One region of the Cellulosimicrobium sp. BMG9.22 genome, then DNA from elsewhere that is predicted to be linked to it. Evidence: predicted binding sites of a transcription regulator. Region 1 holds the regulator's gene; each other region holds the start of a gene.
The links. Region 1 encodes LexA, which represses DNA repair genes until DNA is damaged. Its sites were predicted from a motif close to TCGAACANNTGTTCGA; they were not measured.

Region 1 (7,359 bases):
GAGGGGAACGCCGGGTTGTTCGGCGCGAAGCAGCTCGCCCGCATGCGCTCGGGCGCGATCTTCCTCAACCTCTCGCGCGGCTTCGTCGTCGACTACGGCGCCCTGCGCGAGGCGATCGTGGCCGGCCACGTCTCCGGCGCTGCCGTCGACGTCTTCCCGCACGAGCCGAAGCGCAAGGGCGACGCGTTCGACTCCGAGCTCCGCGGCCTGCCGAACGTCATCCTCACGCCGCACATCGGCGGGTCGACGGAGGAGGCCCAGGAGGCCATCGGGCAGTTCGTCTCGGCGAAGCTGCGCGACTACCTGACCACCGGCTCGACGACGCTGAGCGTCAACCTGCCGAACCTCGCGCTCGAGCAGACCACCGGGATCACGCGCATCACGCACCTGCACCGCAACACGCCGGGTGTGCTCGCCGCGGTCAACGCGACCCTCGCGGAGCACGGCACCAACATCGAGGGCCAGCTCCTCGCGACCCGCGGCGAGCTCGGCTACGTCGTCACGGACGTCGGCTCGCGCGTCGAGCCCGCCGTCATCGAGGCCCTCGCGGGCATGGACCAGACGATCGCGCTGCGCGTCCTCGACTGACGGGCCCTGACGCACGTCGTCCGGCCCCCCGAGCGGGGAGCCGGACGACGGAACGGTCCGTGCGGCGGGTCAGCCGGACTTGCGGCGGAACGTGCGCTGGACGGGCCCGACGGTCTCCGAGCCGTGCACCGAACCGGTGTTCGTCTCGCCGTCCGCCGTCCGGTGCTGCGCCGCCTTCTTGCGGTCGAGCGCCTCACGGAACTTCGCCTTGGCCTCGTCGGTCGGTGCAGTGTCTGCAGCAGGTTGCTGCGCGTCGGACGCCATGGGCGGGCTCCTCGTCGGTGGGGGATGTGGACGGGCCCGACCAGGCGGGCCCACGGCCAGGGTCTCGCACCGCTCCCGGCAGCGCCACCTGATTTCGCCGGTGGCGCAGCCGCCGCCACGTGCCGGGTCCGGTAGCGTCGAGGCCGTGCCGTCCACGCCGTCCCCGACCGCCCACGTGCCGATCCCGCACCGGCCGCTCGGTCGCGGCGGCCTGACGCTCCCGGCCCTCTCCCTGGGGCTCTGGCAGAACTTCGGCGACGCCGACCCTGCCGCCACCCAGCGTGAGATCGTCCTGCACGCCGTGGGCCGCGGCGTGACCCACCTGGACCTCGCGAACAACTACGGCCCGCCCGGGGGCGCGGCCGAGGAGTCGCTGGGCAGGCTGCTCGCCCGCGAGCTGCGGCCCGTGCGCGACGAGCTCGTCGTGACGACCAAGGCGGGCTACCGCATGGGACCCGGCCCGTACGGCGAGGGCGGCTCGCGCAAGTACCTGCTCTCCTCCCTCGACGCCTCGCTGCGACGGCTCGGTCTCGACCACGTCGACATCTTCTACAGCCACCGGTTCGACCCCACGACGCCGCTCACCGAGACCGTCGGCGCTCTCGCGACGGCGGTGCGCTCCGGTCGGGCCCGGTACGCCGGCATCTCGTCGTACTCGGCGAGCCGGACGAGGGAGGCGCTCGACGTCGCCGCACGCCTCGGCGTCGACCTCGTCGTGACCCAGGTCTCGTACTCGATGCTCAACCGCTGGATCGAGGAACCGGACCCGGCGGACGCGGCCGGGCGGAGCCTGCTGGACGTGGCCGGCGAGACCGGCACCGGTGTCGTCGCCTTCTCACCGCTCGCGCAGGGGATGCTCACCGACCGGTATCTCGGCGGTGTGCCCGAGACCTCGCGCGCCGCGCGCGGCGGACCGCTCCGGCGCGAGTTCCTGCGCGAGGAGAACCTCGCGCACGTCCGCCGGCTCGACCGGCTCGCCCGCGCGAACGGGAGGTCGCTCGCCCAGACGGCCGTGGCATGGGCGTTGCGCGACGAGCGCGTGACGTCCGTGCTCCTCGGCGCGAGCTCGACCCAGCAGCTCGACGAGAACCTCGCGGCGCTCGAGGTTCCTCCGCTGACCGCGGAGGAGCTCGGCGCGGTCAGGGCGATCCCCGCGGACAGCGGCATCAACATCTGGGCCGCCCGGTCGAGCGACCTGTAGGCGGCGTGGTCAGCGCGCGGACGCCGCTTCCTCGACGTGGTCGTCGGGACCGGGGCCCTCCCCGCCGGGACCTTCGCCGCCGGGACCTTCGCCGTCGGGACCTTCGCCGTCGAGGGCGTCGCCCGACCCGGACGCCGCACGCCGACGCTCGGCCCGCTCGACCCGCAGCGAGGTGATCGCGCTCTCGAAGTCCTCGAGGGAGTCGAACGCCTGGTAGACGCTCGCGAACCGGAGGTAGGCGACCTCGTCGAGCTCGCGCAGCGGGCCCAGGATCGCGAGACCGATCTCGTACGCGTCGAGCTCTGCGCTCCCGCTCGCGCGGATCGTCTCCTCGACCCTCTGCGCCAGGACCGCGAGATCGTCCTCGTTGACCGGGCGACCCTGGCACGCCTTGCGGACGCCGTTGACGATCTTCTCCCGCGAGAACGGCTCGGTGACACCCGATCTCTTGACGACGGACAGGCTCGCGGTCTCGATCGTCGTGAACCGGCGGTTGCACGCCGGGCACTGGCGCCGGCGACGGATCGACGCGCCGTCGTCGGAGGTGCGCGAGTCGACGACTCGGGAGTCCGCGTGGCGGCAGAACGGGCAGTGCATGGGCGGGCTCCTCCGCGGGATCACGCCGGCGCCGTCGGCGTCGGCGCGTCGAACGTAAGCCGTCGCGGTGCGCGCGTGCAACACGCGGAACGGAAGGGGCTGACCGCGGGCGGCAGCAGAACGGGGGCGGTCGATTCCGACCGCCCCCGTCGGGACGCCCCCGTCCCCATCTCGCGCGTGTCTCGCCTCACGCGCGTCGACGTGCGCAGGAGTCGCGGTGGACCGCGTGCTCCTCGCCTCTCGCCCAGCCCCCCGGCCCGGCGTGTGAGGTGATACTAACTTAGGTCACCCTAATCGTCTCCGCAACCCCCCGAGCCCCACTCGCCGCCAGCGCGAGACGTGTCCTCGGTCACATCCGGCGCGCAGGGGCGGCGAGCAGCCCGACCCGCGTCATGCGCCATCGACCGGCAGGAGCACCCGCTGACCCACCTGGAGCCCTGCCGACGGGAGCTCGTTCAGCTCGACGAGGCCGCCGACGACGTCGCGGAGATCCTCGCCCGGGTCGGCGACGGCGGCGGCGAGACCCCACAGGGACTCGCCCGCGGACACCACGTGGACCCGCACCTCGACGGGTTCACCGGGCGCACCCGCCACCGCGGAACCGACCCGGGCGGCGAGCAGGGCGACCAGCGCGACGAGCACGACGAGCACCACCCGCCCTCGGCGCGTGAGGCGAAGCCGACCGCCGGGCGCCCGACGGCTCTCGCGCGAGACGGCCGGCCCGGACGCCGGCAGCGTGATCGTGCTCATGTCTTCTCCGTCCCGGCTCGTGGGGCGGATCGCCTTCCCCGGTCGATCCGCCCCGCGAGCCCCGTCGTGCGTCCGCCGACGAGGCGTCGGTCGAACACGTGTACGTCGAACATCTGTACGAAGGTCTATCACGAACGGCCGACGGAGTCGAGACATGCTCGAACAGATGTTTGATTCGTGTCGCGCTCTCCCCTAGCCTGGGGTCAGGTCGGTTCGCCGGACATGTCCACACCTGGACGCTCCGGCACGGCCGAACCCGGGGCGCTCGTCCCGGGTGAGGGTGGCCGGGAGCCCGCAGTCGAGCTCCGCGGCCAGCGACGGACGAGGGCGGAGCGGACCATGGCGGGACGAGGCACGGACAGCGCACGGGGGCTCGCCGAGGTGCGTGAGCTCCCGGACGGCTCGGCGGGGGGCGACGGGCTGACGCCGCGCCAGCGCCTCGTGCTCGAGACGATCAGGGCGTGCGTCGAGCAGCGCGGCTATCCGCCCAGCATGCGCGAGATCGGCGAGGCGGTCGGCCTGACGAGCCCCTCGTCGGTCAAGCACCAGCTCATGACGCTCGAGCGCAAGGGGTACCTGCGCCGGGACCCGAACCGGCCCCGGGCCATCGAGGTCGTCCAGCCCGACGACTCCCGCCGCGCCACCGCGCTCCCCGGCACGTCCTCCCCGCCGGAGTACGACGAGGCGCACCCGGCCCCGTCGTACGTGCCCGTCGTCGGACGGATCGCCGCAGGCGGTCCCATCCTCGCCGAGCAGCTGGTCGAGGACGTCTTCCCGCTGCCCCGCCAGCTGGTCGGCGAGGGCGAGCTGTTCCTCCTGCGCGTGCAGGGCGACTCGATGATCGACGCCGCGATCTGCGACGGCGACTGGGTGGTCGTGCGTCGGCAGCCGGTCGCCGAGAACGGCGAGATCGTCGCGGCGATGATCGACGGTGAGGCGACGGTCAAGAGCCTGCGCCGCGCCGACGGGCACGTCTGGCTCATGCCGCGCAACGCCGCGTACGACCCGATCCCCGGCGACGACGCGCAGGTGCTCGGGCGCGTCGTCTCGGTGCTGCGCAGCCTCTGACCACGACGAGGGCCGGGTGGCCGACTACGGCTACCGGGCCCTCGGTGGGCTCAGCCCGCGGCGCTCAGAGTCCGAAGCGCCGGGCGACGCTCCTCAGCGAGTCGGCCGACGCGCGCAGGCCCGCGAGCTCGTCGTCGGAGAGCGGCACCTCGATGCGCTCGACCGCACCGCGCCGGTCGACGAGGGTCGGCAGCGACAGGCACACGTCGTCGATGCCGTAGTCGCCCTCGAGCAGCGACGAGACCGGCAGGAGGCGGTGCTCGTCACCGAGCACCGCCTCGATGATGCGCGTCCCGGCGAGCCCGACGGCGTAGTTCGTCGCACCCTTGCCCTCGATGATGCGGTAGGCCGAGTGGACGACCTCGTGCGCGATCTGCTCACGCACGTCCGCCGTGAGCGGCGTCTTGCCGCCGAGCCCGGGCCAGTCGAGGAGCGGTGTCCCGCCGATCGTGGCGGAGCTCCACAGGGGGATCTCGGTGTCCCCGTGCTCCCCCGCGATGTAGGCGTGGACGTTCTGGACCGCGACGCCGCAGTGCTGGGCGACGAGGAAGCGCAGCCGTGACGAGTCGAGCACCGTCCCGCTGCCGAACAGCTGCTGCGGTGGGAGACCGGAGACCTTGAGCGCCGCGTAGGTGACGATGTCGACCGGGTTCGTCACCATGACGTAGGTCGCGTGGGGGGCGACCTCGACGAGTCCCGGCAGGATCGTGCGCACGAGCCCGATCGTCGCCTCGGCGAGATCCAGGCGCGACTGGCCGGGCTTCTGCTTGGCACCCGCCGTCACCACGACGACGTCCGCGTCCGCGCAGACCGCGACGTCGTCCGAACCCTCGACGTGGGCCATCGGCATGAACTGGATGCCGTGCTGGAGGTCGAGGACCTCGGCCTCCACCTTGGCGCGGTTGACGTCGAGCAGTGCGACCGTCCGTGCCGCACCGCGCATGAGCGCCGCGTAGGCGAGGGTGGACCCGACCGCTCCGGCTCCCACGATCGCGAGCTTGGTGGTGCGCGCGCCGCCCGCCGCGCGCGCGGTCGGTCCGGTGGCCTGCGAGGACGTGCTCGTGGTCATGTCGTCTCCGTGTCGTGGCTGGTCGTCGCTGGTCGTCGCTGAGGCGTTCAGCCTAGGGCGACGAGACGCTGGAGCGCAGCGGTGGCGACGTCACGGTCGGTCGTCTGCCAGAAGCCGGGCATCGAGCGGGTGAGGAACGTGCCGTAGCGTGCGGTGACCAGTCGCGGGTCGAGCACCGCGACGACGCCGCGGTCCTGGGTCGAGCGCACGAGCCGCCCGGCACCCTGCGCGAGCAGCAGCGCCGCGTGCGTGGCGGAGACCTGCATGAACCCGTTGCCGCCCGAGGCCTCCACGGCTCGGGCGCGCGCGGACTTCACCGGGTCGTCCGGACGGGGGAACGGGATCCGGTCGATGAGGACGAGCTGGCAGGACGGTCCCGGCACGTCGACCCCCTGCCACAGCGACAGCGTGCCGAAGAGGCACGTCGCCGGGTCGGCGGCGAACTCCTTGACGAGCGTCGGGAGCTGGTCGTCGCCCTGGCACAGGATCGGCACGTCGAGGCGCTCGCGCATCGCCTCGGCCGCCGCGACCGCGGCACGCCGCGACGAGAACAGCCCGAGCGTGCGACCTCCCGCGGCCTCGACGAGCGCGGCGATCTCGTCGAGCTGGTGCTCCGTCGCCGCGTCGCGCCCCGGGGTCGGCAGGTGCTTCGCGACGTAGAGGATGCCCTGGCGCGCGTAGTCGAACGGGCTGCCGACGTCGAGGCCGCGCCACCGCGGCGCGTCCTCGTTCTCGCCGTCGGCCCCGCCGCCGAGCCCGAACGTCCGCGCGACGGGGTCGAACGTCCCGCCGAGCGCGAGCGTGGCCGAGGTGAACACGCCCGTGCGTTCCGCGAGCAGATGCGTGCGGATCAGCCCTGCGACGCCGAGGGGCGCGGCGTGCAGGCGGCTCGCGCCCTCCCCGAACCGGTCGGCCGACCACCCGCCCTCGCCGGGGCGGGAGCACCACAGCACGTCGTGGCCCGTGGGGTCGGCGGCCATGCGCTCGGCGACCTCGAAGAGCTGGAGCATCGTCGACTGCGCCATCTTGAGACCGGTGTCGGGTTGTGCGGGCTTCGTGACGCCCGTCTCGGGCTTGAGCGACGACAGCACCTCGCGCGCCGCGTCGCGCACGGCGGCCACGGCCGTGCGAGCGTCCTCCGGCAGCCCGTCCGGGAACCGCTCGGCCGGCAGCGCGCCGACGACCGTCCCGAACGCCGCCGACGCCGCGTCGAGCGCGTCGGTCTGCACGCCGGCGTGCCGGCGAGCGAGCCGGGCGGCGCTCTCGATCGCGGGCACGGACAGGTCCACGGTCGCCGCCGCGGTCACGCGGTCGGCCAGCTCGTGCGCCTCGTCGACGACGAGCACGTCGTGCTCGGGCAGGACGCCGGGCGAACCCATCGCCGCGATGCCCAGCATCGCGTGGTTCGTGACGACGACGTCGGCCTCGCGCGCCGTGGCCCGCGCGCGCTCGGGGAAGCACTCCGCGAGCAGCGGGCACCGCTGGCCGAGACACTCGAGGGCCGTGACGGACACCTGTCGCCAGGCCTTGTCGCTCACGCCGGGCACGAGGTCGTCGCGGTCCCCCGTCGGCGTCTCGTCGGCCCACTCCCGCAGGCGCACGACCTGCTCGCCGAGCGCCGCCGCACTCGTCCCGCCCCGGGCGGCCGGGTGGTCTGCGGCACCCGCGGACTCGCCGGGCAGGTCGAACAGCGTGGGCTCGTCGACCGGGTAGCCGCCCGCGATCTTGTGCACGCAGAGGTAGTTGTGCCAGCCCTTGAGCAGCGCGATCGACGCAGGGCGCGGGAGACGGTCGGCGATGGCGTCCGCGACGAGCGGGAGGT
Region 2 (7,359 bases), on a different contig from region 1:
AGCTCGACCGTCAGCTCGGCCTCAACGAGGTCGTCCTGCGGACCAAGATCCTGCGCACGGACGCTCGCTGACCCTCCCCGCACCCCTCTCGGCTCGTCCCCCACAGATCGGCCGCACGCCGTAGCGCGTGTGGGCGCTGCGTGATGGGATGAGCCGACGCGAGAGGCGTACGAGTCAGGCGCACGGCGCCGTCGACGGACCAGAGACGACACACGAAGGAGCAGGCCATGGCAGGTGACACCGTCATCACGGTTGTCGGGAACCTCACGGGCGACCCGGAGCTGCGCTTCACCCCCTCGGGTGCAGCGGTGGCCAACTTCACGGTGGCGTCGACCCCGCGGACCTTCGACCGCCAGTCGAACGAGTGGAAGGACGGGGACACCCTGTTCATGCGCTGCTCGATCTGGCGCGAGGCCGCGGAGAACGTCGCGGAGTCGCTGACGAAGGGCATGCGCGTCATCGCGCAGGGCCGCCTCGTCCAGCGCTCGTACGAGACTCGCGAGGGCGAGAAGCGCACCGTCGTCGAGCTGCAGGTGGACGAGATCGGTCCTTCCCTGCGCTACGCCTCCGCGAAGGTCACCCGCGCCCAGCGCTCGGGTGGCGGTGGCGGCGGCTTCGGCGGCGGTGGCGGCAACTTCGGAGGTACGCCCTCGGGCGGCGCCTCCGGTGGTGGATTCAGCTCTTCCGGCGGCGGTCAGCAGAGCGACGACCCGTGGGCCACGGCCGGCCCCGCGTCGTCCGGCGGCTCGTTCTCCGACGAGCCCCCGTTCTGACCGTTCGCCTCACCCGGAACACACACTCATCCCCGTGGGACCAGCGCCGGCCGTCGGCGCGGACCGCACGCGGGGATCGCACCTTGTAGAGGAGCAACACCATGGCGAAGCCTGTGGTGCGCAAGCCCAAGAAGAAGTCCAACCCGCTGAAGTCGGCCAAGATCGAGTCGGTCGACTACAAGGACACCGTGCTGCTGCGCAAGTTCATCTCCGACCGCGGGAAGATCCGTGCACGTCGCGTGACCGGCGTCTCCGTCCAGGAGCAGCGTCAGATCGCCCGTGCGGTGAAGAACGCGCGCGAGATGGCGCTGCTGCCGTACACGTCCACGGCACGCTGAGCGGGAAGGGAGACAACTCATGGCCAAGCTGATCCTGACCCACGAGGTCACCGGTCTCGGTGAGCCCGGCGACGTCGTCGAGGTGAAGGACGGGTACGCCCGTAACTTCCTCGTCCCGCGCAAGCTCGCCACGCCGTGGTCGAAGGGCGCCGAGTCCGAGATCACCGCGATCCGCAAGGCTCGCAAGGCGCGCGAGATCGCGTCGCTCGACGACGCGAAGGCGATCCGCGACTCGCTGCAGTCGAAGCCGGTCGTCGTCGAGGCGAAGGCCGGCAACGCCGGTCGCCTCTTCGGTGCCGTCACGACGGCGGACATCGCGTCCGCTGTCACCGCTGCCGGCGCGTCGGTCGACAAGCGCAAGATCGAGATCGGTCAGCCGATCAAGGCGACCGGGGACTACACCGTCTCCGTCCGCCTCCACCCGGAGGTCTCCGCGACCCTCTCGGTGAAGGTCGTCGCTGCCTGATCTGCAGAGCAGTCCTCGAAGGCCCGGCCCCTCTCGCGAGGTGCCGGGCCTTCGTGTCTCGGTGGGCGGTGTCCAGCGCGAGTTGTCAGCACTGCGTGGGTCTCCGGACCCCTGGAGTGCTGACAGGTACGCGGGTCGACGTGTTGTCAGCACTGGACGGGTCTCTGGGTCCGTGGGGTGCTGACGACGTCGTTCGGGTCAGGTGCCGGTGACCATCCAGTGCGAGCCGCGGGCGCGCAGTCCGGTGGTCAGGGCACGTGCCGCCATGAAGACCCCCGCGAAGGCGAGCCACAGCCACGCGAGGCCCGCCGCGCCGTCGGGCGCCCAGCGCAGCACGGCGAGCGCGGCCGGGACGTAGACCACGAGCGTGAGCATGCCCGCCCAGGCGAGGAACCGGCCGTCGCCCGCGCCGATGAGAACCCCGTCGAGCACGAACACCCAGCCCGCCATGGGCATGAGCAGCCCGCACACGGCCATGCCGAGCGCGACGGCGGCCCGCACGTCGGGGTCGGACGTGAAGAGCAGCGCGAACCACCAGCCGCCCGCGGCCATGACGACGCCGATCGCGGTCCCGGCCGCGACACCCCACTGCAGCGTGCGGCGCAGGACGGCGCGGACGCGCGGGACGTCGTCGGCCCCGAGCGCGTACCCGACGAGCGCCTGGGCCGCGATGGCGAGCGCGTCGAGCGCGAACGCCGCGAGCCCCCAGACCGACGTGACGACCTGGTACCCCGCCAGCGTCACCTCGCCGAGGCCCGTCGCGACGAAGACGGTGAGGAGGATCGCGAGACGCAGCGAGAGCGTACGGACGAACAGAGGGACGCCGGCACGCGCGCTGGCCCAGATGCCGCCGGCCGCGGGTCGCAGCGACGCGCCCCGGCGCCGGGCGCCGCGGACGACCACGACCACGAGGACGGCGCCCATCGTCAGCTGCGCGACCGCCGTCCCGATGCCGGAGCCCGCGATGCCGAGACCTGCGCCGTAGACGAGGACGACGTTGAGGACGGCGTTGAACGTCGCGCCCCCGGCGGCGACCCACAGGGGCGTGCGGGTGTCCTGGAGGCCCCGCAGCACGCCGGTGGACGCGAGGACGAGCAGCATGCCGGGCAGTCCGAGCGCGGACCAGCGCAGGTAGACGACGGCGTGCTCCGCGACGTCACCCGCACCGCCCATCGCCGTGACGGCCCAGGGCGCGACGATCCACAGGGAGGCGGCCAGAACGACACCCAGGCCGGCGGCGAGCCACAGGCCGTCGACCCCGGACTGCAGCGCCTCGCGGGCGTGCCCGGCCCCGACGCGTCGCGCGACGGCGGCCGTGGTCGCGTAGGCGAGGAAGACGCAGAGGCCGACGAGCGTGACGAGGAGCGTCGAGGCGAGCGACAGCCCGGCGAGCTGGGCGGTGCCCAGATGCCCGACGACGGCGCTGTCGACGAGCACGAACAGCGGCTCCGCGACGAGCGCTCCGAGGGCCGGGACGGCCAGCGCGAGGATCTCGCGGTCGAGCCGGGAGCGCGCGCGCCGCCGGGGCGGTCGCGCGGGAGGCTGTGGGGGCGCCGGTGTGGACGACGGTCCGGAGGTCGGCGTGCCATCGGGGACGGGAGATGGCCTCCTGGTGTCGTCCGGCTGGCCAGGAGGTGTCGGGCGTGTCGTCGGCGTGTCGTCGGACTTTCTTTCGTCCACACCCTTGAGGGTAGTGAAGAGGCTGGTCAGAGACGGCCTGGTGCGATGTACACCGTGAGATTGGTTCGTTGTCCACACCGTTTTCCACCGGGTGTGCACAGCACCGGCGAACGTGTCCACAGGTTCGGCCGGTCTGTCCACCGATGAGTGCACAGGGTCGTTTGCGGGGTGTGGACGCGCGATCTAGTGTCGCGAGGTCGTGCCTGTCCAGGACGGGAGGTGCGGCCACCGGGACAGTCGTGTGGGTGGCCCGCAGTAGAACAGGTGTACGACGAGGGGCGATGCCCGGTTCGTGTGGTCCGGGAGGGTCGCGTGACGCCGGGGGAACGAGGGGCGCATGTCGATCGACGAGCTCGAGGAGAGCTACGGGGGGCGTGGGCCGTCGGGGTTCGACCGGACGCCGCCCCAAGACGTCGCTGCCGAGATGAGCGTGCTCGGCGGCATGCTCCTGTCGAAGGACGCCATCGCCGACGTCATCGAGCAGATCCGCGGCTCCGACTTCTACCGCCCGGCGCACGAGGTCGTCTACGAGGCGATCATCGACCTCTACGGCCGGGGCGAGCCGGCCGACGCGATCACCGTCGTCGCCGAGCTCACCAAGCGCGGCGAGCTCCAGCGCATCGGCGGAGCCCCGTACCTCCACGACCTCATGGCCGGCGTCCCGACGGCGGCCAACGCCGGGTACTACGCACGCATCGTGCGAGAGCGCGCCGTGCTGCGCCGCCTCGTCGAGGCCGGCACGCGCATCGTGCAGCTCGGGTACGCGACCGACGGCGGCGACGTCGACGACATCGTCAACAACGCGCAGGCCGAGGTCTACGCGGTGACGGAGCGGCGCACGACCGAGGACTACCTGCCGCTGTCCGAGATCCTCGGCCCGACGTTCGACGAGATCGAGGCCGCGCAGGGTCGTGGCGAGGGCATGACCGGCGTCCCCACGGGTTACTCCGACTTCGACCGGCTGACCAACGGCCTCCACCCCGGCCAGATGATCGTCGTCGCTGCCCGCCCGGCCATCGGCAAGGCGCTCTCGCTCGACACGCCGCTCCCCACGCCGTCGGGCTGGACGACCATGGGCGACGTCGCCGTCGGCGACCTGCTCGTGGCGGCCGACGGGACGCCGACGCGCGTCGTCGCCGCGACGGACGTGATGGTCGACCGTCCCTGCTACGAGGTCGAGCTCGACGATGGCACCGTCATCGTCGCGGACGCCCAGCACCAGTGGGTGACCTCGACACGTGCTCAGCGCCGGGGCGTGCGTGCCGGCGGGACGCCCGAGTCCTCCGTGCGCACGACGGAGGAGCTCGCGGCCACGGTGCGGTGCGCAACGGCCGACGGGCGGGCGAACCACTCGATCGCGACGGCCGCGCAGCTCGTTCTCCCGGAGGTAGAGCTACCGATCCACCCCTACGCGCTCGGCGTCTGGCTGGGCGACGGCAGCTCGCGGCGGGCGGAGTTCACCTCCGCCGACCCGGAGATCGCGATGCGTATCGAGGGCCTGGGATACGAGGCGCAGCCCGGCCCGGCCGAGCTCCGTGCAGTGGGGACCCACATCCCGACCGCCTATCTCCGGGCGAGCGAGGCCCAGCGGCGAGACCTGCTCGCGGGGTTGCTCGACACCGACGGGGCCGTCAGCCCGCAGGGCAGCGTGCAGATCACCCTGACCAGCAGGCGTCTGGCGACGGAGACGCGCGAGCTCATCCTGTCGCTGGGGTACCGCACCGGCTGGTCGGCGCGGACAGTGAAGGGCCGTAGTGCGGAGTCGTCCACGGCCTACACGATTACCTTCACGACGAGCGACGACGTCTTCTGGCTGGAGCGCAAGCGCCTCGTCCACAAGGAGCGCCGTCGCCCGGGTACCGCGCGGCTCACGGCGCGGTTTGTCGTCGACGTACGCCGTGTTGAGTCGGTGCCCGTGCGCTGCGTCGAGGTGGACCATCCCTCGCACCTGTACCTGGCGAGCCGGTCGATGGTTCCCACGCACAACTCGGTGCTCGGCATCAACGTCGCGACGCACGCGGCGGTGCACCACCAGATGGCGTCCGTCATCTTCTCCCTGGAGATGAGCCGCAACGAGATCACCATGCGAATGCTCGCGGCCGAGGCGAAGGTGCCGCTCACGCGCATGCGGTCGGGCAAGATGGACGACCAGGACTGGCAGAAGCTCGCGGCGACGATGGGGAAGGTTGCCGAGGCGCCGCTGTTCATCGACGACTCGCCGAACATGTCGCTCATGGAGATCCGGGCCAAGTGCCGTCGGCTCAAGCAGCGGCACGACCTCAAGCTCGTCGTGATCGACTACCTCCAGCTCATGAGCTCGGGCAAGCGCGTGGAGTCACGCCAGCAGGAGGTCTCCGAGTTCTCGCGTGCGCTCAAGCTGCTCGCGAAGGAGCTCGAGGTCCCCGTCATCGCGATCTCGCAGCTGAACCGTGGTCCGGAGCAGCGTGGCGACAAGAAGCCGCAGATGAGCGACCTCCGTGAGTCCGGTTGCCTGACCGAGGACACCAAGATCTTGCGCGCGGACACGGGCGCGGAGACGAGCCTGGGCGAGCTTTTCGCGCTCAACGCCAAGGACGTTCCCGTGTGGGCGCTCAACGACCGGCTGCAATACGTGCGTCGGCACCTCACGCATGTGTTCCCCACCGGGGTGAAGCCGGTCTTCCGGATGCGGCTGGCGTCGGGCAAGGAGATCGAGGCGACGGCGAACCACCCGTTCCTCACCTACGACGGGTGGACGGCGCTCGGCGACCTCGAGGTCGGCTCGCGCATCGGCGTGCCGCGCCACGTACCTGGCCCGGAGCGCAATGCCGAGTGGGACGATCGCAAGGTCGTCATGCTGGCGCACCTCCTTGGCGACGGCTCGTTCGTCAAGCGTCAGCCCATCCGCTACGCGTCGATCGACGAGCGGAACCTCGCGATCGTCTCCCAGGCCGCGGGGGCCTTCGGGATCACCCCGATCCGCGACGACTATGCCGCGGCGCGCGTCACGACCCTTCGCCTTCCGGCCCCGTACCGCCTCGCGCGCGGGCGTCGGAATCCTATCGCGGAGTGGCTCGACGACATGGGCCTGTTCGGCGCCCGCAGCCACGAGAAGTTCATCCCCACCAGCGTGTTCCACCTTCCGAAGCGTCAGATCGCGCTCTTCATCAAGCACATCTGGGCGACGGACGGCTCGGTGACGATCAACAAGAACGGGCGGAGCGGCCGCATCTACTACGGCTCCACCTCTCGCGCCCTCGTGGACGGGCTGTCGCGTCTCCTCCTGCGCTTCGGCATCTCCACACGGGTCCGGACGGCGACGCCCAAGGGGTCCTACCGTCTGGGCTACACGCTCGACGTCAGCGGGGTGGACGACCAGCGCCGGTTCCTTCAGGAGATCGGGGTGCACGGTGACCGAGGTGACACTGCCGAGAAGCTTCTCGAGATCATTCGAGAGACGCGGGCGAACACGAATGTCGACACCGTCCCGCGCCGGGTGTGGGACGACGTACGCGAGATCCTCGTCGAGCGGGGAATGACGCACCGCGAGTTCGCCGCGGCGATCGGGACTCAGTTCTGCGGCAGCGCGCTCTGGAAGAACGCGCCGTCGAGGCACAGGCTCGGCAAGATCGCCGAGGTGCTCGAGAGCGAGGAGCTCGAGATCATGGCGGTCAACGACCTGCTGTGGGACGAGGTCATCGCGATCGAGCCGATGGGGGAGAAGCAGGTCTTCGATGCGACCGTCCTTGACGGGCACAACTTCGTCGCGAACGGGATTGCGGCGCACAATAGTATCGAGCAGGACGCCGACGTCGTGATCCTTTTGCACCGTGAGGATGCATACGAAAAGGAATCGCCCCGTGCCGGCGAGGCCGATCTTATTGTGGCCAAGCACCGTAACGGGCCTACCGACACGATCACCGTCGCGTTCCAGGGTCACTATCAACGCTTCGCCGACATGCAGATGTAGGCGGCTGTCGACGTGCAGCCTAGATTGCAGGATCCTGCACACATGCTGCATGGGGAGTGCTTTGCCTGGAGCAGCCACAGGCGTACGCGACGTGTGCGGCGGCGGCGTCCGGCAGTACGACTGCAGTCATCACGTGCCAGCGACGTGCACGCC
Region 3 (7,359 bases), on a different contig from region 1:
GCCTGGTCGACCACGGCTTCCGGCTGCCGAGCGCGATGGACAACCGCCCCCTGCGCTGGGAGGAGTTCGTCGAGCGCATCGGCCAGACGGTGTACCTGTCGGCGACGCCCGGCGACTACGAGCTCTCGATGTCGGACGGCGTCGTCGAGCAGATCATCCGTCCCACCGGGCTCGTCGACCCCGAGGTCGTGGTCAAGCCCACCACGGGGCAGATCGACGACCTGCTGCACGAGATCCGCGAACGCGTCGAGCGCGACGAGCGCGTGCTCGTCACGACGCTCACCAAGAAGATGGCCGAGGACCTCACGGACTACCTGCTGGAGAAGGACGTACGGGTCCGGTACCTCCACTCCGAGGTCGACACGTTGCGGCGCGTCGAGCTCCTGCGCGAGCTGCGCCTCGGCCAGTACGACGTCCTGATCGGCATCAACCTCCTGCGGGAGGGCCTCGACCTGCCCGAGGTGTCGCTCGTCGCGATCCTCGACGCCGACAAGGAGGGCTTCCTGCGCTCGCCCAAGTCGCTGATCCAGACGATCGGGCGCGCGGCGCGCAACGTCTCCGGCGAGGTCCACATGTATGCGGACCGGATCACGGCCGCGATGGCCGCGGCGATCGAGGAGACCGAACGACGCCGTGAGAAGCAGGTCGCGTACAACCTCGAGCACGGGGTCGACCCGACGCCGCTGCGCAAGCGCATCTCGGACGTCACCGACATGCTCGCGCGCGAGGACGTCGACACGGCAGAGCTCCTGGCGGGCGGCTACCGGCAGCCGGGCAAGGGCCAGAAGGGCAGGGCCCCCGTGCCGGGCGGGCCCAAGGAGGGCGCGACGGCGGGGAACCGGCTCGCGGGGGCCGCCGCGAGCGACCTCGCGGACCTCATCCAGGAGCTGAGCGACCAGATGCACGCCGCGGCGGGCGAGCTGCAGTTCGAGCTCGCCGCGCGACTGCGCGACGAGATCTCTGGACTCAAGAAGGAGCTGCGGCAGATGCAGGCCGCGACGGCGTAGCGGCAGGCCCGGCGTCCGCGCGACCGGTCCGGACGGAAGATCTCGCGCCCTGTGGACGTTGTGACGGTCGGTGCCGGTGTGGCCTATGCTGGCACCTCAGCGAGGGGGAGTATTCCCAAGCGGTGATGTCGTCATCACGGTCGGCGCAGTCGTCGGCCCGGTGTCACCGGTCCCGCAACCACCAGCCCGCGTCCCGTGCGGGTGCGCGTGGCGGTGCGTGGCGGAAGAGACCTTCGGTACTCAGTGCTACGTGCCGGAGGTTTCTGCATGGACGTCCCCGTCTTGGTCTGGATCGTCACCGTCGGCGTCATCCTCGCGATGCTCGCCGTCGACTACGTGGGGCACGTGCGCACGCCGCACGCCCCGAGCCTGCGCGAGGCCACCCGCTGGTCCATCGCTTACGTCGCGATCGCGCTCGTCTTCGGCGTCATCGTGTGGATCGTGTGGGGCAGCACCTACGGCGGCGAGTACTTCGCCGGGTACATCACCGAGAAGAGCCTGTCCGTGGACAACCTCTTCGTGTTCGTCCTCATCATGACGAGCTTCCGGGTGCCGCGGCTCTACCAGCAGAAGGTGCTGCTCATCGGCATCACCATCGCCCTCGTGCTGCGCACGATCTTCATCCTCCTCGGCGCCGCGGTCATCGAGAACTGGGCCTGGGTCTTCTACATCTTCGGCGCCTTCCTCATCTGGACCGCGATCGCGCAGGCTCGCTCCGGCACCGACCACGACGAGGAGTACAACGAGAACGCCCTCCTGCGTCTCACGCGCCGGCTGTTCCCGACGACGGACTCGTACGTCGAGGACCACATGACGACGAAGATCGACGGCAAGCGCTACATCACGCCGATGCTCATCGTCATGATCGCGATCGGCAGCGCCGACCTGCTCTTCGCCGTCGACTCGATCCCCGCGATCTTCGGCCTCACGCAGGAGACCTACCTCGTCTTCGCCGCCAACGCGTTCTCGCTGCTCGGCCTGCGCCAGCTCTACTTCCTCATCGACGGGCTGCTCGACCGGCTCGTCTACCTCAACTACGGCCTCGCCGCGATCCTCGGCTTCATCGGGATCAAGCTCGTCATCCACGCGATGCACACCAACGAGGTGCCGTTCATCAACGGGGGCGAGCACATCACCGCGATCCCGGAGATCTCCACGCCCGTCTCGCTGGGCTTCATCCTCGTCGTCCTCACCGTCACCACGGTCGCGAGCCTCGCGCGCTCGCGGGCGGACCAGCGTCGTGAGGACGCTCGCATCGAAGACGGTTCTTGATGGTCCACGAGCTCCCGCTCTGGTTCGAGTGGGCATCGCTGTCGGCGCTCGCGGTCCTGCTCGTCGTCGACCTGTTCGTCGTCGGCCGCCGCCCGCACGTGCCCTCGATGCGCGAGAGCGCCCTGTGGGTGGGGTTCTACGTGGCGCTGGCCCTCGTGTTCGGGGCGATCGTCGGCGCGGTGGGCGGCGCGGCGCCGGCGGGAGAGTTCTATGCCGGGTGGCTCACCGAGTACAGCCTGAGCGTCGACAACCTCTTCGTGTTCGTCATCATCATGGCGAGGTTCGCGGTGCCGCGGGACCAGCAGCAGCGCGTGCTCATGGTGGGCATCATCGTCGCGCTCGTGCTGCGCGGTGCGTTCATCCTCGCGGGCGCCGCGATCATCGCGCAGTTCGTCTGGGTGTTCTACCTGTTCGGCGCGTTCCTCGTGTACACGGCGATCAAGCTCGTCGCCGGCGGGGACGAGCCGGAGGAGTACCAGGAGAACCGCGCCGTGCGGGCCCTGCGCCGCGTGCTGCCGCTCGGGACCCGGTACGACGGCGGTCGCCTGCGCACGGTCGAGGACGGCAAGCGGGTCTTCACGCCGCTGGTGATCGTCTTCCTCGCGATCGGCAGCACCGACCTGCTGTTCGCGTTCGACTCGATCCCGGCGATCTTCGGGCTGACGCAGGACCCGTTCATCGTCTTCACGACGAACGTCTTCGCGCTCATGGGTCTGCGCCAGCTGTACTTCCTGCTGGGCGGCCTGCTCGAGCGGCTCGTCTACCTGCCGATCGGCCTCGCAGTGATCCTCGGTTTCATCGGCGTCAAGCTGATCCTCGAGGCGCTGCACGAGAACACGCTGCCGTTCATCAACGGCGGCGAGCACATCGAGGCCGTGCCGACCGTGCCGATCTGGCTCTCGCTCGTCGTCATCATCGGTGCTCTCGCCGTGACCACGGTGGCCAGCCTCCTGCGCACCCGCGCGTCGCGATCCGCGGACGGGTCACCTGCCGCACCGTCGCAGGACGCCGGTTCGACGACGGAGGCCGAGCCGACGCCGGTCGACACGGTCACGGGAGCGCCCGTGGACGCGGCGCTCGTCGGTCGTGAGACGCCCGCCGAGGGAACGTCCGGCGAGGACGACCGCACGCCTCGCTAGCACCGCGCCTTGCCGTGCCTCCTGGACGAGCGAGGCACGGTCCGCGGTGCCGGCGGGTTTCGTCAGGGTGTGGTGGCCGCCGGCGACCGCGACGAAGGCCGGCGTGTGGCAGGGTGGCCACGTGGCTGGACTCTCCGACCTGCGAGGTCGACGCGCCGTCGTCACGGGTGCGGCGTCGGGGATCGGCCGAGACCTGGTGCTTGAGCTCGTCCGCCGGGGAGCCCATGTCGCCGCCTGCGACGTGAACGGCGACGCGCTTCGTACCGCGGTCCGTCGGGCACAGGCGATCAACACCGGCGTCACGGTGACGGCGCACGTGCTCGACGTCGCCGATCGGGACGCCGTGCGCCGGCTCCCGCAGGACGTGGCCGAGACCCACGACTGCGACTCCGTCCATCTGCTGTTCAACAACGCCGCCACCGTCGGGGGGACGTCCTTCGTCACCTCGCCGCCCGACGAGTGGGAACGCACCTTCGCCGTCGCGTGGGACGGCACTTATCACTGCACCCGCGAGCTCCTCCCGATGCTCCTGGCCGCAGACCGGGGCGCCGTGGTCAACGTAGCCTCGGTCAACGCCCTCTGGGCGAGCCTCGGCACGCGCTCCCCGCACACCGCGTACTCTTCGGCGAAGTTCGCGGTGCGCGGGTTCACCGAGTCGCTGATCGTCGACTTCCGAGCGAACGCGCCGCACCTCTCCGCGGTCCTGGTCCTGCCCGGGCACGTCCGGACCGGCATGCCGGCACCGCTTCGCACGTGGCGGCGCGCTCTCGGTGCGCTCTTCGCCGACTACCAGCCGGTGTCGAGCGCCTCGGCAGCGACGACGATCCTGGACGCCGTCGCCCGCGGCGACTGGCGCGTGGTCGTCGGCGCCGACGCGGAGGCGGTCGACGAGCGCGTCCGGGTGGACCCCTGGACGGCGTACGACTGAGCGGAACCCACCCGGAAGGAGCCGCCTGGGACTCCCGGGCCGTTAGACCCGGTCGGCCCAGTCCCCGATGACCGGCGACCACGGGCGGACCGTGCGCTCGGCGATCAGCCCGGCCGCGGCGAACGGGTCCGCGTCGAGCGTGCGGGCCACGTCGTCGGGCGACGCCCCGTCGAGGACGAGCAGCGCGCCGGCCGGCGCGCCGTCGTGCGCGGGCAGCGGCCCGGATGCGAGGAGCGTCCTGCGGGCGTAGAGGTCGGCGAGGAACGCGCGGTGCTCGGGGCGCAGGGCGTCGAGCTCGGCGGCGCGGTCGGCGTAGACGTAGGTCACGGCGTGGATCGGCATGGGCTCAGTGAACCAGCCGTGCCCGACGGCGGGCGCGACCGTTCCGTGAGCCGGTCACCGCAATCGCCCGTGCCGCGCCCGTGCCGCGGCCGTGCTGCCGACGCGTCACCAGCCCCGTCGGCGCCACTCCTCGAGGTGCGGCCGCTCCGCCCCGAGCGTCGTGTCGGCGCCGTGCCCCGGGTAGACCCAGGTCGCGTCGTCGTACCGGTCGAAGACGCGCTCGACGACGTCGCCGAGGAGCCGGGCGAACCGCGCCGGGTCCCGATCCGTGTTCCCCACACCACCGGGGAAGAGCGAGTCGCCGGTGAAGAGATGGACCCGGCGGGCGACGGCGTCGTCCGCCTCGACCTCGTCCGGCTCGCGGTACGCGAGCGCTATGGAACCTGGCGTGTGGCCGCGCAGCGCGACGACCTCGAGCCGCAGGTCCCCGACCGTCAGGACGTCCCCGTGGTGCAGGCGCCGGGGGAGGTGCACGTCCGCGCTCGCCGCGACGGCGTCGGCGTCCTCGGCGCCGGCGGCGGTGGTCGCACCGGTGACGGCGACGACGGACGCCAGCGCGCGCAGGTGGTCGAGGTGCCGGTGCGTGGTGACGACCAGGTCCAGCCGCGCGGACGGCGACCCCTCGCGCACGAGCGCGAGGACGTCGTCGGGGGAGTCGGCGGCGTCGACGAGCACCTGGGCCCCGCTGCGGCGGCAGGTGAGGAGGTAGGCGTTGTTCGCGAGCGCGCCGACGGCGAGCTTGCGGACGTCGATCTCGTCGAGTCGTCGCAGGTCGCTCGGTCCACCCACCGTGACGTCACCCGAATAGCCCATGCATCCCAGTCTGCCCCCCCTTCGCGCGCAGGACGGGCCGGGACCCCGCGTGGCTGTCGTCGTCCTCCGGTGAGGGAACGGCGAACGTCACGTCGAACACGTGTGCGAGTGTGGGTGGTCGGTCGTACGATGCTGCGGTGAGCAAACGCCTCGTCATCTCCGGTGCCCGCGAGCACAACCTGCGCAACGTCGACCTCGACCTCCCGCGCGACCAGCTCATCGTCTTCACGGGGCTCTCGGGCTCGGGCAAGTCCTCGCTCGCGTTCGACACCATCTTCGCGGAGGGGCAGCGACGGTACGTCGAGTCCCTGTCGGCGTACGCCCGCCAGTTCCTCGGGCAGATGGACAAGCCGGACGTCGACTTCATCGAGGGCTTGTCGCCCGCTGTATCGATCGACCAGAAGTCCACGAACCGTAACCCGCGCTCGACCGTGGGGACCATCACCGAGGTCTACGACTACCTGCGCCTCCTCTTCTCGCGCGCGGGGACGCAGCACTGCCCGGTGTGCGGCGAGCGCGTGACCGCGCAGACGCCGCAGCAGATCGTCGACCGGCTGCTCGAGCTGCCCGAGGGGACGCGCTACCAGGTGCTCGCGCCGGTCGTCCGTGGCCGCAAGGGTGAGTACTCCGAGCTGTTCAAGGAGCTCCAGGCGAAGGGCTTCGCGCGCGCCCGCGTCGACGGCGAGGTGCGCACGCTGACCGACCCGCCCGTGCTCGAGAAGAAGCTCAAGCACGACATCGAGGTCGTCATCGACCGCCTCGTCGCGCGCGAGGGCGTGCAGCGCCGGCTCACCGACTCGGTCGAGACCGCGCTGGGCCTGGCCGGAGGGCTCGTCGTCGTGGAGCTCGTCGACGCCGACGCGGACGACCCGGCGCGCGAGCGGCGCTTCTCGGAGAAGCGCGCGTGCCCCAACGACCACGAGCTCGCGCTCGACGAGATCGAGCCGCGCACGTTCTCCTTCAACGCGCCGTACGGCGCGTGCCCCGAGTGCACCGGCATCGGCTTCCGGCTCGAGGTCGACCCCGACCTCGTCATCCCGGACGAGGAGAAGTCGCTCGCCGAGGGCGCGATCGCACCCTGGGCACAGGTCTCCTCGGAGTACTTCGAGCGCGTCCTCACCGCGCTCGCGGACGACCTGGGCTTCTCGATGGACACCCCGTGGCGGGCGCTGCCCGAGCGCGCGAAGAAGGCCGTGCTGCACGGGCAGAACCACCAGGTCCACGTCCGCTACAAGAACCGCTGGGGGCGCGAGCGCCAGTACTCGACGGGGTTCGAGGGCGTGATCACGTTCCTCGAGCGCCGGCACAGCGAGACCGAGTCCGACTGGTCGAAGGAGAAGTACGAGGCCTTCATGCGCGAGGTCCCGTGCCCGGTCTGCCAGGGCGCGCGCCTCAAGCCCGAGGTCCTCGCCGTCAAGGTGGGCGGCCGGTCGATCTGGGACGTGTGCCGCCTGCCGCTGCGTGAGGCGGCCGCCTTCCTGGGGGCGCTCGAGCTGGGCGTCCGCGAGCGCGCCATCGCGACCGAGGTGCTCAAGGAGATCGACGCGCGGCTCGGCTTCCTGCTCGACGTGGGCCTCGACTACCTGTCGCTCGAGCGGCCCGCCGCGACGCTGTCCGGCGGCGAGGCGCAGCGCATCCGGCTCGCGACGCAGATCGGCTCGGGACTCGTCGGCGTGCTCTACGTGCTCGACGAGCCCAGCATCGGGCTGCACCAGCGCGACAACCGCCGCCTCATCGAGACCCTCACCCGGCTCCGCGACCTCGGGAACACGCTGATCGTCGTCGAGCACGACGAGGACACCATCCGCACGGCGGACTGGATCGTCGACATCGGCCCCGGCGCCGGGGAGCACGGCGG
Region 4 (7,359 bases), on a different contig from region 1:
AGCCGGCGCGGGCCGCGTTCGCGGCCGTCCTTCGGCTCCCCGACCGGGAGCTGCTGCATCTGGGCAGCCTGATCGGATCGATCAGCGCGTTCTTGTGGGACGACGCCGGCCGCCGGGCCGGCTTGGATCGCGCGATGCGCGCCGCGCGCGACACCGGGGCGCTCGAGGCGCTGGACACCCTGTTGTGGGTGTCCGCGCTGGCCGAGCTCACCGGGGGCACCGTCAGTCGCGCCACCACGTTCGACGAGACCGTTCGAGAGGTCCGGCGAGCCATGGGCTACGACCGCGAGAACGTGGTCAATGCCGCGGTCATGGCCTTGACCGGCGCACCGGAGGAGCTGGTGGACGCCATCGGTCAGGGAGCAGACGCGACCGGGTTCGGCGGTGTGGGTTCCTCTGCAACCTCCGCCTTGGCCGTCCGCAACCTCGCAGAACGCCGCTACGACCACGCCTACGAACGGCTTCGCCCCCTCCACCTCGACCCCTTCCTGCACGTCACCCCCCTGCACGCCGCCGACTACGTCGAGGCCGCAGCGCGCAGCGGGCACGGCGCCGACGCGGCCTCTGCCGCCCAGTCGCTGAAGGACCGTGCGGACGTCAACGGTTCCCCCTGGTGCCTGGGCGTCGCGATGAGAGCCCTGGCGCTTGCCGATGTCGGAGACGTCGAGCAGTGCTACGTGGCATCGATCGACGCTCTCGCGAAGACCGGTGCGCAGGTCGAGCTCGCGCGCTCGCACCTCGTCTACGGCGAGTGGCTACGGCGTTCCCGCCGACGACGCGATGCCGCCACGCAGCTCCAGCACGCCTTGGACCACGCCACCCGCAGCGGCGCGACCGTCTTCGGGGACCGGATCCACGCCGAGCTCGTCGCCGCCGGCGGCGCCGCCCGGGTGCCGGCGCCGACGTCCGCTCGCGACCTGACGACGCAGGAGCAGGCCATCGCGACGATGGCGGCGGCAGGGCGTACCAACGCCGAGATCGCGGCCCGCATGTTCCTGAGCCCCAACACCATCGACTACCACCTGCGCAAGGTCTTCCAGAAGCTCGGCATCACCTCACGCCGACAGCTCTCCGAGCACCTCGACCCCGCTGTGCGGTAGCGCGGGGCGGGCCGGACTACGCGCAGCACGTGGTCCGAGCAAGGTCGAACGCAGCGACGCTCAAGAGGTCCTCGTTCGACCAAGCCAAGGAGGCCACCGTGCCCTACATCACCACCGACGACGGCGCCGAGATCTTCTACACCGACTGGGGCTCCGGAGGCACGCCAGTGCTCCTCAGCCACGGCTGGCCGCTCAACTCCGACGCCTGGGCCGCCGCGGCCCTCTTCCTCGCCGAGCACGGTCACCGCGCCATCGCCCACGACCGGCGCGGGCACGGCCGCTCGAGCCGCACCTGGGACGGCAACGAGATGGACACCTACGCCGACGACCTCGCGTGCCTGCTCGACGCGCTCGACCTGCACGACGTCACCCTGGTCGGGCACTCCACCGGCGGCGGCGAGGTCGTGCGGTACGTCTCTCGGCACGGCACCGACCGGGTCGCACGCGTCGTCCTGGTGTCCGCTGTCCCGCCTCTCATGGTGCAGACCGACGACAACCCGGGCGGGCTGCCGATCGAGGTGTTCGACCAGATCCGCGCCGGCGAGCGGGCCGACCGGTCCCAGCTCTACCGTGACCTCGCCGACGGCCCGTTCTTCGGCCACAACCGCCGCGGCGACGTCGATCAGGGGTTCCGCGACGCCTTCTGGCTGCAGAGCATGGCCTGCGGGCACCGCGCCGCCTACGAGTGCATCGCAGCGTTCTCGGCGACCGACTTCCGGCCCGACCTCGAGAAGATCGACGTCCCCACCCTCGTGATCCACGGGGACGACGACCAGATCGTGCCCTTCGACGTCGGCGGGAAGCGGTCGGTCGAGCTGATCGCCGACGCCCGCCTCCTGACGTACCCGGGCAGCGGCCACGCCCTGCCCGACACCGACCGCGACCGGCTGCACGCGGACCTGCTGGCGTTCATCGACTCCTGAAAGGACCTACCCATGACTGACGCAACAGCAAGCAACACGCCCGACACCATCGTCCTCGTCCACGGACTGTGGATGACACCCCGCAGCTGGGAGGGCTGGGTCCAGCACTACGAGCAGAAGGGCTTCACCGTCCTTGCCCCGGCCTACCCCGGGTTCGAGATCGAGGTCGAGGCCCTTCGCGAGAACCCGCAGATCATCGCGGACCTGACCGTGCCCGAGACCGTGGAACACCTCGCCGGCGTCATCGAGAGCCTGGAGCGGCCGCCGATCATCATGGGCCACTCGTTCGGGGGCGCCCTGACGCAGATCCTGCTGGCCCGGGGGCTCGGCGCCGCCGGGGTGGTCATCGACTCGGCACCGACCGAGGGCGTCCGGGTCACCCCTCCGAGCCAGGCGAGGTCGCTCTTCCCGGCGCTCAAGAACCCCGCGAACAGAAGTCGCGCCGTCGGGTTCACCCCCGAGGAGTTCCACTACGCGTTCACCAACACCCTCTCGGTGGAGGAGTCGCGCGCGGTGTGGGAGCACTACGCGATCCCCGCCCCCGGCCGCTGGGTCTGGGACTACGGCCTCATCGCCAACTTCAAGCCCGGTCACCAGGAGACCTGGGTCGACTTCAGCACCGACCGCGCGCCGCTGCTCTTCATCGCCGGCGAGCACGACCACATCATGCCGCCGTCGGTGAACCGGTCCAACGCCAAGCACTGGGAGAAGTCCCCCTCGGTCACCGAGTACTACGAGTTCAAGGGCCGCGACCACTGGACCTGCGCCGCCCCGGGCTGGGAACAGGTCGCCGACTACGCGCTCACCTGGGCCCTTGAGAACGCAGTCAAGTCCGAACCTGCCACAGCCTGAGCTCGCCGGAGGGGCAGCCATCACGCCACGGCAGGCGCTGGTGACCGCCCCTCCTTGCTGCATGGACGGACCTGGCGCAGGCTTCCTCAGCGGTCACCCGGCGAGACATGCTCACCCACCGCTTCGCGCTGCGAGCACGCCACCCTGGAAAACACCTGGAGAGTCCGACCCGCGGTAACTGGCTTTGCTCCGTCGACCACGCCGCGAACAGGCCACCAGACCCCCAGGGGAACACACGTTCTGAGAATCTGCTTCAGTGAAGTCGCGCGGTGGATGCGAGAGCTGCGGCCACTGACTCCCTGCTACTTTCGCCGCCGTGAGCCGCGCCGAGCATCGCCCGTTGCTGTTCCTCGACATAGACGGCACCGTGTTGTCGACGGGTGGCGTTTCACTCCCGGAGACTCTCGAGGCCTGGTATGCCACATGGCAGCACCCGAGCAAACTTCAGCTCGCCACGATCGATCGCTCGCACGGCCGTCGGCTCCTGTCTCTCGACTGCGACGTCGTGTGGGCGACGGCGTGGATGCATGATGCGAACACGGTGATCGCACCGATCCTCGGCCTGCCCGCCCTGCCGGTAGCGGAGTTGGGTCAGCTCCCGGGGCTCGAGGATCCGGCTTGGGTCGACGACGACGAGGGCGCGGAGTTGAGTTGCAAGACGAGACACTTGTGCCGGATCGCGGCTGGGCGCCCATTCGTCTGGATCGATGATGAGTTGACGGCAGTTGACCGCTCCTGGGTGAACGCGAACCACTCGGGGAGCGCGCTCCTACATCGCGTCGACTCACTGACGGGGTTGCAGGGCAGCGACCTCGATGTCGTCGAGACGTGGCTCCGCGGGCTGAGCGAGGGCGAACTGTCGTGACTCACTACTGGTCCTTCGTCGCCTTCGCGATGGTGGTCGCCATCGCGCCAGGACCGGACACCCTCTTGACGCTCCGGAGCACGATCGGAGGCGGGCGCAAGCGGGGCTTGTGGACGATGGCAGGCATCACGGTCGCGGGTTCGGTGCAGGGCACTCTGGCCGCATCGGGTCTCGGCGCGATCATCGCTCGCGCAGAGCCGGTCTTCGAAGCGGTCCGATGGGCGGGAGTCATCTATCTCTCCTACCTCGGCGTGCAGTCCCTGCGGGCTTCCCTGCGAGCTACGGACGGTGACTGGACCGAGGCAGTTGGTCCGGTGGGCACATCTCCGAGGCGCGCCCTGGGGCAGGGATTCCTGTGCAACATCACCAACCCGAAGGTTCTCGCGTTCAACCTCGCCGTACTCCCGCAGTTTCTCGGTGTCGAGGCGGGCTTGCCCATGCTGCTTACGTACGCGCTGACGCTGTCCGCCGTTGGAGGGCTCGTCCTGCTTGCCGTCGTGCTCGGCGCGGACGCAGCCAAGCGCGCCTTCGCCTCACAGCGCGCCCGGCGCGGCATCGACGCGGCGTCCGGCGTGGCCTTCCTTGGCTTCGCGACCGTCCTCGCCGCCGAGGCGTAGCCGGGGTGTCCACTCCTTCTGGGGCGAGAAGGAGTCTCACCAGGAGACTTCACGTGAGCAGATACCCAGAACACACGTTCGATCGCGTGTGGGTGGTGGCTGGTTGGATCGTGCCATGACCACATCGACCGGCCTGCGATCCCGCCGGGCGCCCGTGCCCGCGGGTTCGCACACGGTCACGGTGCGTGCGGACGGTGCGCCTGACGGCGCGCGGCCGGCTGCTGGCTTGGCTTGTCCAGGCCAGGGCTCTCTGGAGGCGCTCGCGACGGCGGTCGAGCGGGTCGCCGCGATCCAGCGGCAGATCGACGCGCTGACAGGTGCCCGCCTGGTGGCGGTCGAGCGTGCTCGCGTCGCGGCGCTCGCCGCGCACGGAGCGCTCCTCGCCGAGGAGTCGGTGCGCCTGGACGGCGCGACACCGGAGCGTCGGATCGAGCTGGCCCGGCGCGCGACGGTCGCGGAGATCGCGTGCGCGCTCCGCGTCTCGGAACGCACGGCGGACGCGCTGGTCGACGACGCGGCGACGCTCACGACCCACGCGCCCGCGGCGCTGGCACGCCTGTGCGCGGGCGACTTCTCCGCCGCGCACGCGAGCGACCTCGCCCGGGCGATCGGGGACCTCGACCCGCAGGCCGCGGCGGAAGTGACCCAGGCGTGCCTGGGCCGCGCCGGGTCGACGACGCCGCACGCCTTCCGGCGGCTCGTCCGCCGGGTACGCGATCGCGTGCACCCCGAGCCGCTGACGGCGCGGCACGAGCGCGCCGTGACGCGTCGTGCGGTGTGGGTAGATGCGGCCGATGACGGCATGGCGTGGCTCACCGCGCTGCTGCCGGCGGTCTCCGCCCACGCGATCCACGACCGACTGACGGGCACGGCGACGCGGGCGCGCGGCGAGGGCGATGCCCGCACCACGGCACAGCTGCGCGCCGACGTGCTCGTCGACCTGCTGCTCGACGACGGCACCGCCACGCAGGGAATGCTCCCCGCGAGCCTGGCCGAGTCGGCGCGGACGATCGTGCCACGCGTGCACGTCACCGTCCCGGTGCTCTCGCTGCTCGACGGCGAAGCGCCGGCCCACCTGGACGGGCACGGGCCGATCGACCCGGAGACCGCGCGGCACCTCACGGCCCGTGCGCCGTCGCTCCGGCGGCTCCTCACCCATCCGGAGTCGGGCGCGGTGCTCTCCGTCGGACGCGAGAGCTACGCCGTGCCGGCCGACCTGCGGGCCTGGCTGGCGGTGCGCGACGAAACCTGCCGCTTCCCCGGCTGCTCCGTGCCGGCACGCCGCTGCGACGTCGACCACGGCGAGGACTTCGCCCGGGGCGGCCGGACGGACGCGGACAACCTCGCGCACCTGTGCCGCAAGCACCACGTTCTCAAGCACGAGACCGCGTGGCGGCTCGAGCACCTCGCGGACGGCGTCGTCAGCTGGACCTCGCCGACGGGTGCCGTCTACCTGTCCGAGCCCGCGACCCGCATCACCCCGGATCGCGACCTCGCCCCACCCGATCCGCCGCCTGATCTGGACGACCTGATTCCGCCACCATCCCGCCACGCGAGCTGATCTGTATCGCATCTGATTCACCTGCGCGCTAGTCTGATTCTGAATCAGAAATGATTCGCGACCGCGATCAGGACGGAATGAATCAGATATGAGCGCAGCCACGCCCTGGTTCCGTGCGCGCAGCACGGACGCCCTGGGCTCCGCAGTGAGACGTGCCCGGCAGGTTGCCGTCCTGTCGCAGGACGAGCTCGCCCGACGGGCGTCGACGTCGCGACCGACGGTCTCCCGCCTCGAGCGCGGCACGGCCGTGGCGAGCTCGACGCTGCTCGACGTCGCTGCGGCGTGCGGCTACGAGCTCGTCCTCGTCCCGCGGGGGGCCAGGATCACCGTCGAGGCGCGCCCGCGCGACGGTGAACCGTGAGCACACCGGACGTGCTGTCGATCTACCTGCGGGGAGACCGGATCGGCACGGTGCGCCGCCTGCGGAACGGACGGCTCCGCCTGCAGTACTCCGACGAGGCACTCGACCGCTGGGGCGAGGGAAGCCGACCGCTCTCGCTGTCGCTACCGCTCTCCCCCCGCCGGGTCGACGGTCCCGTCGTCCACCGGTTCCTGGACAATCTCCTCCCGGAAGGCCCTGTCCGTGCGGCGCTCGAGCGCGAGCACGACGTCGCACCCTCCGACACGTTCGCGCTGCTCGCGCACCTGGGCGCCGAGTGCGCAGGCGCCGTACAGCTCGTCCCGGAGGGCTCCGCACCCGGGGACGGATTCCTCCGCCCGCTGGACGATGCCGAGTTCGCGGCGCTGGTGACCGGGCTCCCGACGCTCGAGCCTCCGGACGGACTCGTCGTGACAGCGTCGTTGGGTGGGGTGCAGGCCAAGGTGCTGCTGCACCGGTCCGAGTCTGGCTGGTCCTGGCCGGCCGACGGCGCGCTCTCCACCCACATCGTCAAGCCCGAACCGCTCGGCGGGACGGGGATCGAAGGCCTGGTTCGCCTGGAGCACTGGGCCCTGTGCCTCGCCCGCGCGAGCGGCATCCCGGCTGCACGGACCGAGCTGCTGGAGATCGACGGACGGGACGCGATCGTCGTCGAACGGTACGACCGCACGGGTGGCCGTCGAACCCACCAGGAGGATCTCGCGCAGGCACTGGGCCTCGCGGCCCAGGACAAGTACGAGCCCTCGGGCCAGACTCCTGGCCGACTCGCCGCTGTGGCACGCGCCGCATCGGCAGAAGCGGTCGATGCCACGACGCTCCGCCGTGACGTGCTCCGGCTCGTCACGTTCAACATGATCATCGGCAACGGCGACGCCCACGCGAAGAACTACTCGCTGCTGGTCGACGCCGAGGCGTCGTACGGCGTCGCACCCCTGTACGACACCGCGCCGGTCTACCTCGCGTCTGCGACGTATCGTCACTCCGGGCTCGCCGTCGCGGGGCGCAACCGCCTCGACCTCATCACGGGCGCGCACCTGGTCGACGAGGCGACGTCCTGGGGCA

Region 2: AC4H2H_RS01755 (replicative DNA helicase) is a predicted target of LexA. The motif match lies at 3,514-3,529, and genes of this name have one in related genera.
Region 3: uvrA (excinuclease ABC subunit UvrA) is a predicted target of LexA. The motif match lies at 5,594-5,609, and genes of this name have one in related genera.
Region 4: AC4H2H_RS13785 (HNH endonuclease signature motif containing protein) is a predicted target of LexA. The motif match lies at 4,424-4,439, and genes of this name have one in related genera.

The regions. Positions count from the first base shown of each region.
Region 1 is NZ_JBZGBY010000017.1:11,913-19,271, reverse strand. Features, by position in the region: gene serA (phosphoglycerate dehydrogenase) at 1-588, shown strand, start outside; gene AC4H2H_RS12470 (DUF5302 domain-containing protein) at 658-852, opposite strand; gene AC4H2H_RS12465 (aldo/keto reductase) at 998-2,053, shown strand; gene nrdR (transcriptional regulator NrdR) at 2,063-2,650, opposite strand; gene AC4H2H_RS12455 (LysM peptidoglycan-binding domain-containing protein) at 3,041-3,400, opposite strand; gene lexA (transcriptional repressor LexA) at 3,740-4,468, shown strand; gene AC4H2H_RS12445 (L-lactate dehydrogenase) at 4,533-5,537, opposite strand; gene AC4H2H_RS12440 (ATP-dependent DNA helicase) at 5,585-7,359, opposite strand, start outside.
Region 2 is NZ_JBZGBY010000001.1:370,889-378,247, reverse strand. Features, by position in the region: gene rpsF (30S ribosomal protein S6) at 1-71, shown strand, start outside; gene AC4H2H_RS01775 (single-stranded DNA-binding protein) at 228-773, shown strand; gene rpsR (30S ribosomal protein S18) at 875-1,111, shown strand; gene rplI (50S ribosomal protein L9) at 1,131-1,577, shown strand; gene AC4H2H_RS01760 (MATE family efflux transporter) at 1,776-3,068, opposite strand; gene AC4H2H_RS01755 (replicative DNA helicase) at 3,595-7,206, shown strand.
Region 3 is NZ_JBZGBY010000002.1:84,302-91,660, reverse strand. Features, by position in the region: gene uvrB (excinuclease ABC subunit UvrB) at 1-1,007, shown strand, start outside; gene AC4H2H_RS02295 (TerC family protein) at 1,275-2,279, shown strand; gene AC4H2H_RS02290 (TerC family protein) at 2,279-3,418, shown strand; gene AC4H2H_RS02285 (SDR family NAD(P)-dependent oxidoreductase) at 3,540-4,346, shown strand; gene AC4H2H_RS02280 (YciI family protein) at 4,389-4,688, opposite strand; gene AC4H2H_RS02275 (MBL fold metallo-hydrolase) at 4,794-5,501, opposite strand; gene uvrA (excinuclease ABC subunit UvrA) at 5,639-7,359, shown strand, end outside.
Region 4 is NZ_JBZGBY010000020.1:47,299-54,657, forward strand. Features, by position in the region: gene AC4H2H_RS13760 (helix-turn-helix transcriptional regulator) at 1-1,100, shown strand, start outside; gene AC4H2H_RS13765 (alpha/beta fold hydrolase) at 1,199-2,023, shown strand; gene AC4H2H_RS13770 (alpha/beta hydrolase) at 2,036-2,875, shown strand; gene AC4H2H_RS13775 (HAD domain-containing protein) at 3,192-3,740, shown strand; gene AC4H2H_RS13780 (LysE family translocator) at 3,737-4,357, shown strand; gene AC4H2H_RS13785 (HNH endonuclease signature motif containing protein) at 4,473-5,918, shown strand; gene AC4H2H_RS13790 (helix-turn-helix domain-containing protein) at 6,007-6,279, shown strand; gene AC4H2H_RS13795 (HipA domain-containing protein) at 6,276-7,359, shown strand, end outside.